DNA from 2 places in the Pseudonocardia sp. Ae331_Ps2 genome. Region 1 is predicted to be linked to the other one. Evidence: predicted binding sites of a transcription regulator. Region 1 holds the regulator's gene; the other holds the start of a gene.
The links. Region 1 encodes LexA, which represses DNA repair genes until DNA is damaged. Its sites were predicted from a motif close to CGAACACGTGTTCG; they were not measured.
Positions count from the first base shown of each region.

Region 2: dnaB (replicative DNA helicase) is a predicted target of LexA. The motif match lies at 2,622-2,635, and genes of this name have one in related genera.

Region 1 is NZ_MCIM01000001.1:390,647-394,993, reverse strand. It holds gene hflX (GTPase HflX) at 1-108, shown strand, start outside; gene Ae331Ps2_RS01955 (hypothetical protein) at 144-1,226, shown strand; gene lexA (transcriptional repressor LexA) at 1,255-2,013, opposite strand; gene Ae331Ps2_RS01945 (hypothetical protein) at 2,256-2,480, shown strand; gene Ae331Ps2_RS01940 (hypothetical protein) at 2,644-3,435, shown strand; gene nrdR (transcriptional regulator NrdR) at 4,062-4,347, shown strand, end outside.
Region 2 is NZ_MCIM01000001.1:2,077,517-2,081,863, forward strand. It holds gene Ae331Ps2_RS31890 (dTDP-4-dehydrorhamnose 3,5-epimerase family protein) at 77-595, shown strand; gene Ae331Ps2_RS09930 (DUF3040 domain-containing protein) at 767-1,105, shown strand; gene dnaB (replicative DNA helicase) at 1,182-2,591, opposite strand; gene rplI (50S ribosomal protein L9) at 3,234-3,680, opposite strand; gene rpsR (30S ribosomal protein S18) at 3,695-3,931, opposite strand; gene Ae331Ps2_RS09950 (single-stranded DNA-binding protein) at 3,986-4,347, opposite strand, start outside.

The DNA.
Region 1 (4,347 bases):
CGGGTGAAGCCGGAGCTGGGCACCGCGGTGCTGCCGTTCGCGGTGGCGGGCTCTGCCGTCCCGATCGGGACCGGCGCCGACCTGCCGGCGACGGCAGCGGGCCACTGAATGGGCGGCCGGGTGGGCGGCCGCGTCCGGGGGTCGTGGCCCGCCGCCTGACCATTGTCGTCTGCCTGACCACTGTCCTCTGCCTGGCCGGTGCGCTCACGGGTGCGGCCGCGCCGCCGCCCGGGGCGCACCCGGTCTGCACCGTCGACGATCCGCGGCTGGCGGAGCTGTCCGGGCTGGTCGCGCAGGGCCCGCCCGGCGGAGCCCCGCAGCGGTACCACGCGATCGTCGACGGCGGGGGGACCGCGCGGACGTTCACCCTGGACCCGTCCGGCTGCGCAGTCACCGGAACCCGGCAGGCCGACGTCCCGGTCACCGACGTCGAGGACCTCGGGCTCGGGCCGGGCGGGGATCTCTGGCTCGCCGACACCGGTGACAACGGGGCACAGCGTGGCTCGGTCCGGCTCGTCGTGCTGCCCCCGGCCGGGCCGCCACGCGTGTACGACCTGGACTATCCGGACGGTCCGCGCGACGTCGAGGCGCTGCTGGTCGGCGACGACGGCGTGCCCCTGCTGGTGGACAAGACCACCGGGGCCGCCGGGGTGTACCGACCCGACGCACCGCTGCGCGAGGGCGGGGGCCCGGTCCCGCTGCGTCGGGTGGCACAGGTCGTGCTGCCCTGGTCGGGCACCGGTGGCGGGCCGCTCGGGGCTGCCGGATCCCGCACGATCACCGGCGGCGGGGTCTCACCGACCGTGGCCGACGGCGGACGCGCCGCCGTGCTGCGGACCTACACCGACGCCTGGGTGTTCCCGCTGCCCGTCGGCGGACCGGCGACGGCCGACGTGCTGGTCGCGGCGCTGGGCGGGGCACCACTGCCGGTGCCGTTGCCGGACGAGGCCCAGGGCGAGGCGATCGCCCCGGACGGCCGGGGTGCATTGCACTCCGGCAGCGAGGCCCGGGGCCCGACCGCGGCGGCGATCACCGTCGTCCCGGGCGCGGTGCCCGCGGCGACCGGCCCACGGGCACCGGTCGTGGCCCAGCCCGCCGAGGTGCCGGAGTACCGCACGTACCCGTCGTGGCTGCCCGCCGCGGGCGGGGCGGCGGTGCTCGCGGTGCTGCTGGTGACCGGTGCCGTCGCGATGTCCCTGCACGGACGGCGCCGCCGGTCCCGCTGACCGCGGGAACCGGGCGCCGCCGAGGAGGTCAGAGGCGGCGCAGGACCGCCACGACGCGGCCGAGGATCGACGCGTCGTCACCCGGGATCGGGTCGTAGGCGTCGTTCGCCGGCATCAGCCAGATGTGCCCGTCCTTGCGGCGGAACGTCTTCACCGTCGCCTCGCCGTCGATCATCGCGGCCACGATCTCGCACTGCTCGGCCACCGGCTGCTGACGCACGACGACCCAGTCGCCGTCGGTGATCGCGGCGTCGACCATCGAGTCACCCTTGACGTTGAGCAGGAACAGCGTGCCCTCGCCGACGATCTCGCGCGGCAGCGGGAACACGTCCTGCACGGCCTGCTCGGCCAGGATCGGGCCACCGGCGGCGATGTCGCCGATGAGCGGCACGAACGCCGGCGCCGGCCGCGCGGAACGCAGCTCGGCGGTGTCGGCGTCGGAGTCCGACCCGTCGGTGCCGGCGATCTGCTCCGGGCTGCGGACGTCGACCGCGCGGGTGCGGTTCGGGTCGCGCCGGAGGAAGCCCTTGCGCTCCAGGGTCCGGAGCTGGTGGTGCACCGACGAGGTGGACGTGAGGCCCACCGCGTCACCGATCTCGCGGACGCTGGGCGGGTAGCCGTACCGGTCCACCCAGTCCCGGATGACGGCCAGGACCTTCTTCTGCCGCGGGGTCAGGCCGCGGGTGTCGGTCGCGGGGTCGGGGAACTCCCGGACCGTCGCGGATCCCCGGTCCGCGGCGGTGCCGGTCACGCCGGGACCACCGTGTCCGGTGTCGTCCGCTGCCATCGCATTCGCCTCCTCGGGGTACTTACGGCGACGACCCTAGCCGTCGCGGGCCCGTTCGCCAAACATGCGTTCGAAGTCGCCCGGGGCGTGTCGTGGATTCCGTCGGGCCGTGGTGGTAGAACATCGCACAGGCGTTCGATCGAACACCGGTTCGATCGGTCTGGTTCGATCGGATGCCGTCCGCGTCGCCGTCCGGCCGCGCGGGGCGACCGGCAGCGGGAACGGCAGTGGGGGTGGCGATCGTGGACGCAGCGGTCATCGGGGGTATGACGGTCATCGGACGGGCTCCGGTCGGCACCGCGGCCGGCGCGGTGCGGCCCGTACCGACGCCGGGTCCCGTGCGCCGCGTGGTGGCGGCGGTGGGTGTCCTGCTGGCCTCGGCGGCCGCGGTCGTCGCGCTCGGGGTGGTCGCCGACGTCGCCGCCCACGGCCCGGCCGTGCCGCCCGCGGTCGGCGCGCCACGCTGAGAGCGTCTCCGGCACGTGCGGTGACCTGCGGAGACGCGGTTGTTGTCGGTGTCGGGTGCTACACCGCTCGTACGCCCGTTCGACCGGGCTCGGGGAAGGGCCGGTCGGGAGCGGGGGAGACGAGACCGCCCGGGGGACGGGCGGTCCGACGGCAGGAGGAACCATGCGAGAGCTCGACGAGCGGATCCGCGACCACGGCGCGGTCGGCTGCCTGACCGGTGCCCCCGCGCCCGGCACCCCCACCTCGCGCGCCCGGCGCGCCGCCCGGGAGCGGGTGCGGGCGGCGGAGGGTGTGGCCGGTCCGGCCGGTGCCGGCTCGTCGGCCGTCGCGCGCGCCGCGCACCGGTGGGCCGCCCACGGTGCACGGGAGCGCGCACTGACCGAGTCGGTCGCGCGGCACCCCGCCGCCCGTTCCCGGCGCGCCACGGCGTCCGGTGTCTCGGCAGCCGGTGTCTCGGTGCCTGGTGTCCCGGTGCCTGGTGTCTCGGCGCCCGGTGTTCCGACGTCCGGTCCGACGGCGCCTGGTCCGACGGCTCACGGTCCGACGGCTCACGGGCGTGCGGCCCGGACCGCGGCACCGGTCGGTCCGGCGGTCCCGCGTGGCGTCACCGGTGGTCCGAACGTCGCGGTCCGGACGCCCCGCTGCACCACCTCGGCGCCGGGCTCCACGGCGACCCTGGTGCGGCCCGCCCGGGTCGCGGCGCCGTCCGGTCCGCGGTCGGTGGCCGTGCCGGCGCCGCGCACGGTCCGTCCGCTGGACCGGCGTTGCCTGGTCCCGGCCCGCCCCCGCCCGGCCCGCAGCCGGGTCCGCGGGCGCCTGGAGCGGTTCCTGACCGGGGTCGCGGTGCTGCTGTGCGCCACGACCGCGGTGGTGGCGCTCGGGCTGCTGGGCGACGCGGCGGCGGGCTGGAACGCCCCCGCGGCCGCCGTGCCGTCGGTCGGTGCCGTGCGCTGAGGAGTGTCGGGGCCGCGGTGCGGTCTCGTGGGCTGGGCCGGTGGCCCGGAGTGGTGCCGGCGTGTCCGGCCCGGGTCATGCAGTGGTGCGGTGCCGACGTGTCGGGCTCCCGGGGCGGAGCCGGTCGGGCGTGCCGTGGTGCGGTGCCGGCGCGGCGACCGTGGTCACGGCGGTGGCGGTGCGGTGACGGTGTGGAGCGATCCGGCGCCGTGTCGGCGTCGCATCGGGTGACGGCATGCGCCGGGCCGGCACGCGGATGTCGGGCGGCGGTCGCCGGGATGTCGCCGGATCGTCGGCGGTGAGCCGCCGGGCGCGTCGGCAGGGCGTGTCCCCGCATCGGGTGGCCGCCGGTCGCGGTCCCCGCGGCGCGACGGACGGCGCCGCGCGTGACGTTCCTCGGCGCCACCAGCGCCGATGTCCCCCTCCATGATCGTCGGCGACGAGCCGGTCGCGGAACGTGGTGTGCAACGCTCGGATCCCGATCGGGCGAAGCTCGGCGCGGCGTGGGCCCCGGGATGGCGGACCCCTAGATGTAGGGGTTACATTGACGTTGTTCCGCCACTGGTTGGGGGGATGGATTGCTGCGGAGAGTTTCCGGAACGTTACGGGAGAGGGTGTGAGCGTCCATGCGCTGCCCGTTCTGCCGGCACCCGGATTCCCGCGTGATCGACTCACGGACCGCCGACGACGGGACCTGCACCCGTCGGCGCCGGTCCTGCACCTCGTGCGGACGCCGGTTCACCACGGTCGAGGAGGCCGTGCTCGCCGTCGTCAAGCGCAGCGGGGTGACCGAGCCCTTCAGTCGACAGAAGGTCGTCAGCGGGGTTCGGCGGGCGTGCCAGGGCCGGCCGGTCGACGAGGACGACCTGCAGCAGCTCGCCCACCGGGTCGAGGAGACCGTGCGGGCACGCG
Region 2 (4,347 bases), 1.7 Mb from region 1:
GTTGTCACCTCCGGTACCGCAACCGCAGCCCACCGCGCGCCCGTCGCACGCGGTGACCGGACCCGAGGGAGGTCGAGTGGACGTCGTACGGACCGTGGTGCCCGGCGCGCTGCTGCTCGACCCGACCGCGACCGGCGCCTCCGGACCGGACCTCGCCCCCTTCACCGTGCGACGACGGCGCCGCCCCGCCCAGGACGCCGTGCTCGGCCTGTTCGGCCACCCCGGCGACGCGATGCTGCTCGGCGTCCCCCGTGGCAGCGGCTACGCCGTCGTCATCGACGCCCGGCCGGACGGCGGCACCTTCGGCAGGCTCGCCGTCGCCCTGCTCGAGGGCCCGCAGCGGCTGCTCGTCCCGCCGGGCTGCCTCTACGGCGTCCAGTCCGTCGCGAGCGGGACCGTCGTCGAGCTCCGCAGTGTCACCCGTCTCCCGCGGCGGGAGCGCTTCGACGTCGACCCGGACGACCCGGACCTCGCGGTCCGCTGGCTGCGCCCCCGACCGTCCCGGACACCGGGAACCGCACGGTCCTGGGCCGCCCTGATCGCCCGCCTCGGCGCCCCCGCAGGCCCCCGCCGGGACCGCGTCTCCCTCTGGTGACCCCGGGCGCCGCCCCCCGGTGTGAGGACGGGCGCATGTGAGCCGGTCGGCCCGGTCGCCGAGATCACGAATCGGTCACGTAACGTCGGTACCAGGCCGGATCGACGACGCCCCGTGCCGGACGGCGGCACGACCGTGTCTGCCGGGACACGGACGCGAGGGGTTGCCGCGGTGCTGAGCGAGCGTGAGAACCGTCGGCTGCACGAGATCGAGGTGCAGCTGCGCCGGACCGACCCGCAACTGGTCCGCCGGATCTCCGCGCTGAACACCGCGCTGCACGCCCCGGCCCGGCACGGCGGACGGCTGCTCGCCGGGTTCGCCCGCGACCGGCGCACCGTGCACGGCTCGGGGCCGTTCCCGACGATGCTGCTGGGGATCGCGCTGGTCGTGCTGCTGCTCGGCGCCGTGCTGGTGAGCGTGCCGGTCGTCGTCGCGGGGATCGTCGTGGCCGCCCTCGCGCTGGCCGTCGCGGCCACCACCGGTCCGCAGGCGCGGCCCGGCACCGCCTGACCGGCCATCCGTACACCGGCCCACCCGCACGCCGGCACGCACCGGGCCCGGGACGCACGGCGCGTCCGGCCCGGCCTCAGCCGTGGGCGAGGTCGGAGAACCGGCTGTAGTGCAGCTGGTGGGCGACGGTGATCGTCGTGGTGGGGCCGTTACGGTGCTTGGCCAGGATCAGGTCGGCCTCACCGGCACGCGGGTCGTCCTGTTCGAACGCGTCGGGACGGTGCAGCAGCACCACCATGTCCGCGTCCTGCTCGATCGAGCCGGACTCACGCAGGTCCGACAGCATCGGTCGCTTGTCGGTGCGCTGCTCGGGACCACGGTTCAGCTGGCTCATCGCCACCACCGGGACTTCGAGCTCTTTGGCCAGTAGCTTGATCTGCCGGGAGAACTCGGACACCTCCTGCTGGCGGGACTCGACCTTGCGGCCCGAGGTCATCAGTTGCAGGTAGTCCAGGATGATCAGCTTCAGGTCGTGGCGTTGCTTGAGCCGGCGGGCTTTGGCGCGGATCTCCATCAGGGTCAGGTTCGGGGAGTCGTCGATGAACAGCGGCGCCTCGGAGATCTCCGACATCCGCCGCGCCATCCGCGTCCAGTCCTCGTCCGACATCCGGCCGGCGCGCATGTCGGCCAGCCGGATCCGGGCCTCCGCCGACAGCAGACGCATGACGATCTCGGACTTGCTCATCTCCAGCGAGAAGAACGCGCTGGTCATGCCGTTCTTGATGGAGCAGGAGCGGGCGAAGTCCAGCCCCAGGGTCGACTTGCCCAGACCCGGCCGGGCCGCGACGACGACCATCTGGCCCGGGTGCAGACCGTTGGTGACCTGGTCGAGGTCGGCGAAGCCGGTCGGCACGCCCGTGGACTGGCCGCCCCGGGAGGCGATCGCGTCGATCTCGTCCATGGTGGGCTGGAGCAGCTCCTCCAGCACCGTGTAGTCCTCGGTGGTGGTGCGCTCGGTGACCTCGTAGACCGCGGCCTGGGCCCGGTCCACCGCGTCGTCGACGTCGCCGCCGTCGGCGCCGTGGTAGCCGAGCTGCACGATCCGGGTGCCCGCCTCGACCAGCCGACGCAGGACCGCCTTCTCGCCGACGATCTCGGCGTAGTACGCCGCGTTCGCCGCGGTGGGCACGGTGGCGATGAGGGTGTGCAGGTAGGGCGCGCCGCCGAGGCGGACCAGCTCACCGCGCCGCTGCAGCTCCGCCGAGACGGTCACCGCGTCCGCGGGCTCGCCACGGCTGTAGAGGTCCAGGATCGTCTCGTAGACGGTCTGGTGGGCCGGCCGGTAGAAGTCCTCCGGCTGCAGCACCTCCACGACGTCGGCGATCGCGTCCTTGCTCAGCAGCATGCCGCCGAGCACCGACTGTTCGGCCGTGAGGTCCTGCGGCGGCTGACGGTCGAACGTCGCGCTCTCGCCGGATCCGGACGCCTTCTCGCCGTCACGGACCGCACGGGGCTTGTTGCCGGGACGATCGTCCGTCAGAGCCATACGCAGCGTCACCCCCGGTGGACACAGTACCGAACGCACGTTCGACGCGCGAGTGGTGCTTACCGCCCACTCGCGACCGTCGTCGGTGATCTGCCGGCCGGCGTGGTGCCCGACGGACCGCGGCGGGCGCGACCCGGGGAGCACGGCGCTCGCGTACCGGCACGACCGACAGTAGGTCGGCCGCAGGGCCCGTGGCGAACCGGCCTGGTGATCGAATTGGGGATGAACTGTGCACGGATGCCGCCCGTCCCGGGACCGTGCTGGGGACAACCTGGGGACAGCATCCCGGAACGGGCCGTATCCGCAGGTCAGAGGCATACTCACAGCTGTGGACAACTTTGCTCTGGCGTGTCGTCGCACGCCGCGTACGGGCGTGTCGGAGCGCCCGGCGGGCCGTTCACCGCCCGGCGCGTCCACAGGCCCGCCCGACGAGTGGATCGTCACCGGGCGGCGTGTCGGCTGCGTGACAAGGCATCCCGGTGCGGGGTCATTCGATCGGTGTCGATCGTCCACCCGGGACTGCGCACCGTGTCCGTGGCGCCCGTACGGCCGACTCCGGACACGCGAAAGGGCGGGGTCCGGAGCACATGGCTCCGAACCCCGCCCTGATCACGCTCGGTGGTCGTACGACCACCGAGCCGCTCAGCTCGCGACGACCGCGATCGGCAGCTCGGTGGTGACCTCCGGGTGCAGGCGGACCTGCACCTGGTGCTTGCCCAGGGTCTTGAGGTGACCCGGGACGTCGATGCTGCGCTTGTCCAGCAGCGGACCGCCGGCCGCCTTGACGGCGTCGACGACCTGGGCCGGGGTGATCGAGCCGAACAGGCGGCCCGTGTCGCCGGCCTTGGCCGCGACGGTCACGTTGATGTTGCGCAGCTGCGAGTCGACCTGCTGGGCGTGGCCCAGGTCGCGGATCTCGCGGGACTTCTGGGCCCGGCGGATCTGCTCGACCTGCTTCTCGGCGCCACGGGTGGCGACGACCGCGAGCTTGCGCGGCAGCAGGTAGTTGCGGCCGTAGCCGTCCTTGACCTCGACGATGTCACCCGGGGCACCCAGGTTCGGGACGTCGGCGTTGAGGATGAGCTTCATGTGTCTCCCCTTCCTCAGCGAGCGGTCGAGGTGTACGGCAGCAGGGCCACCTCGCGGGAGTTCTTGACCGCGACGGCGACGTCCCGCTGGTGCTGCCGGCAGTTGCCGGAGACCCGACGGGCACGGATCTTCCCGCGGTCGGAGATGAACTTCCGCAGCAGACCGGTGTCCTTGTAGTCGATCAGCTGGGCCTTGTCCTTGCAGAAAGCGCAGACCTTCTTCTTCGGCTTGCGCACGATGGCCTTGGCCATGGTGGTGCTCCTGGAGATCGTCCTCCGCCCGTCACGGGCGGAGAGGTACGTGGATCAGAAGGGGGGCTCGTCGTCGGACGCGGCGCCACTGCCCGCGGGCGGGGCCGAACCCCAGGGGTCGTCATAGCCGCCGCCGGAGTTGCCTCCGCCGCCGGAACCGCCACCCTGTCGGGCGCCACCGCCGTCGTAGCCACCGCCGCCGCCACCGAAGCCACCGGAGCCTCCGCCCCGGTTGACCTTGTTGACCTTGGCGGTCGCGTAGCGCAGGGACGGGCCGACCTCGTCGACCTCCATCTCCACGACGGTCCGCTTCTCGCCTTCCTTGGTCTCGAACGACCGCTGGCGCAGACGACCCTGGACCACGACGCGCGCGCCGCGGGTCAGGGACTCGGCGACGTTCTCCGCCGCCTGGCGCC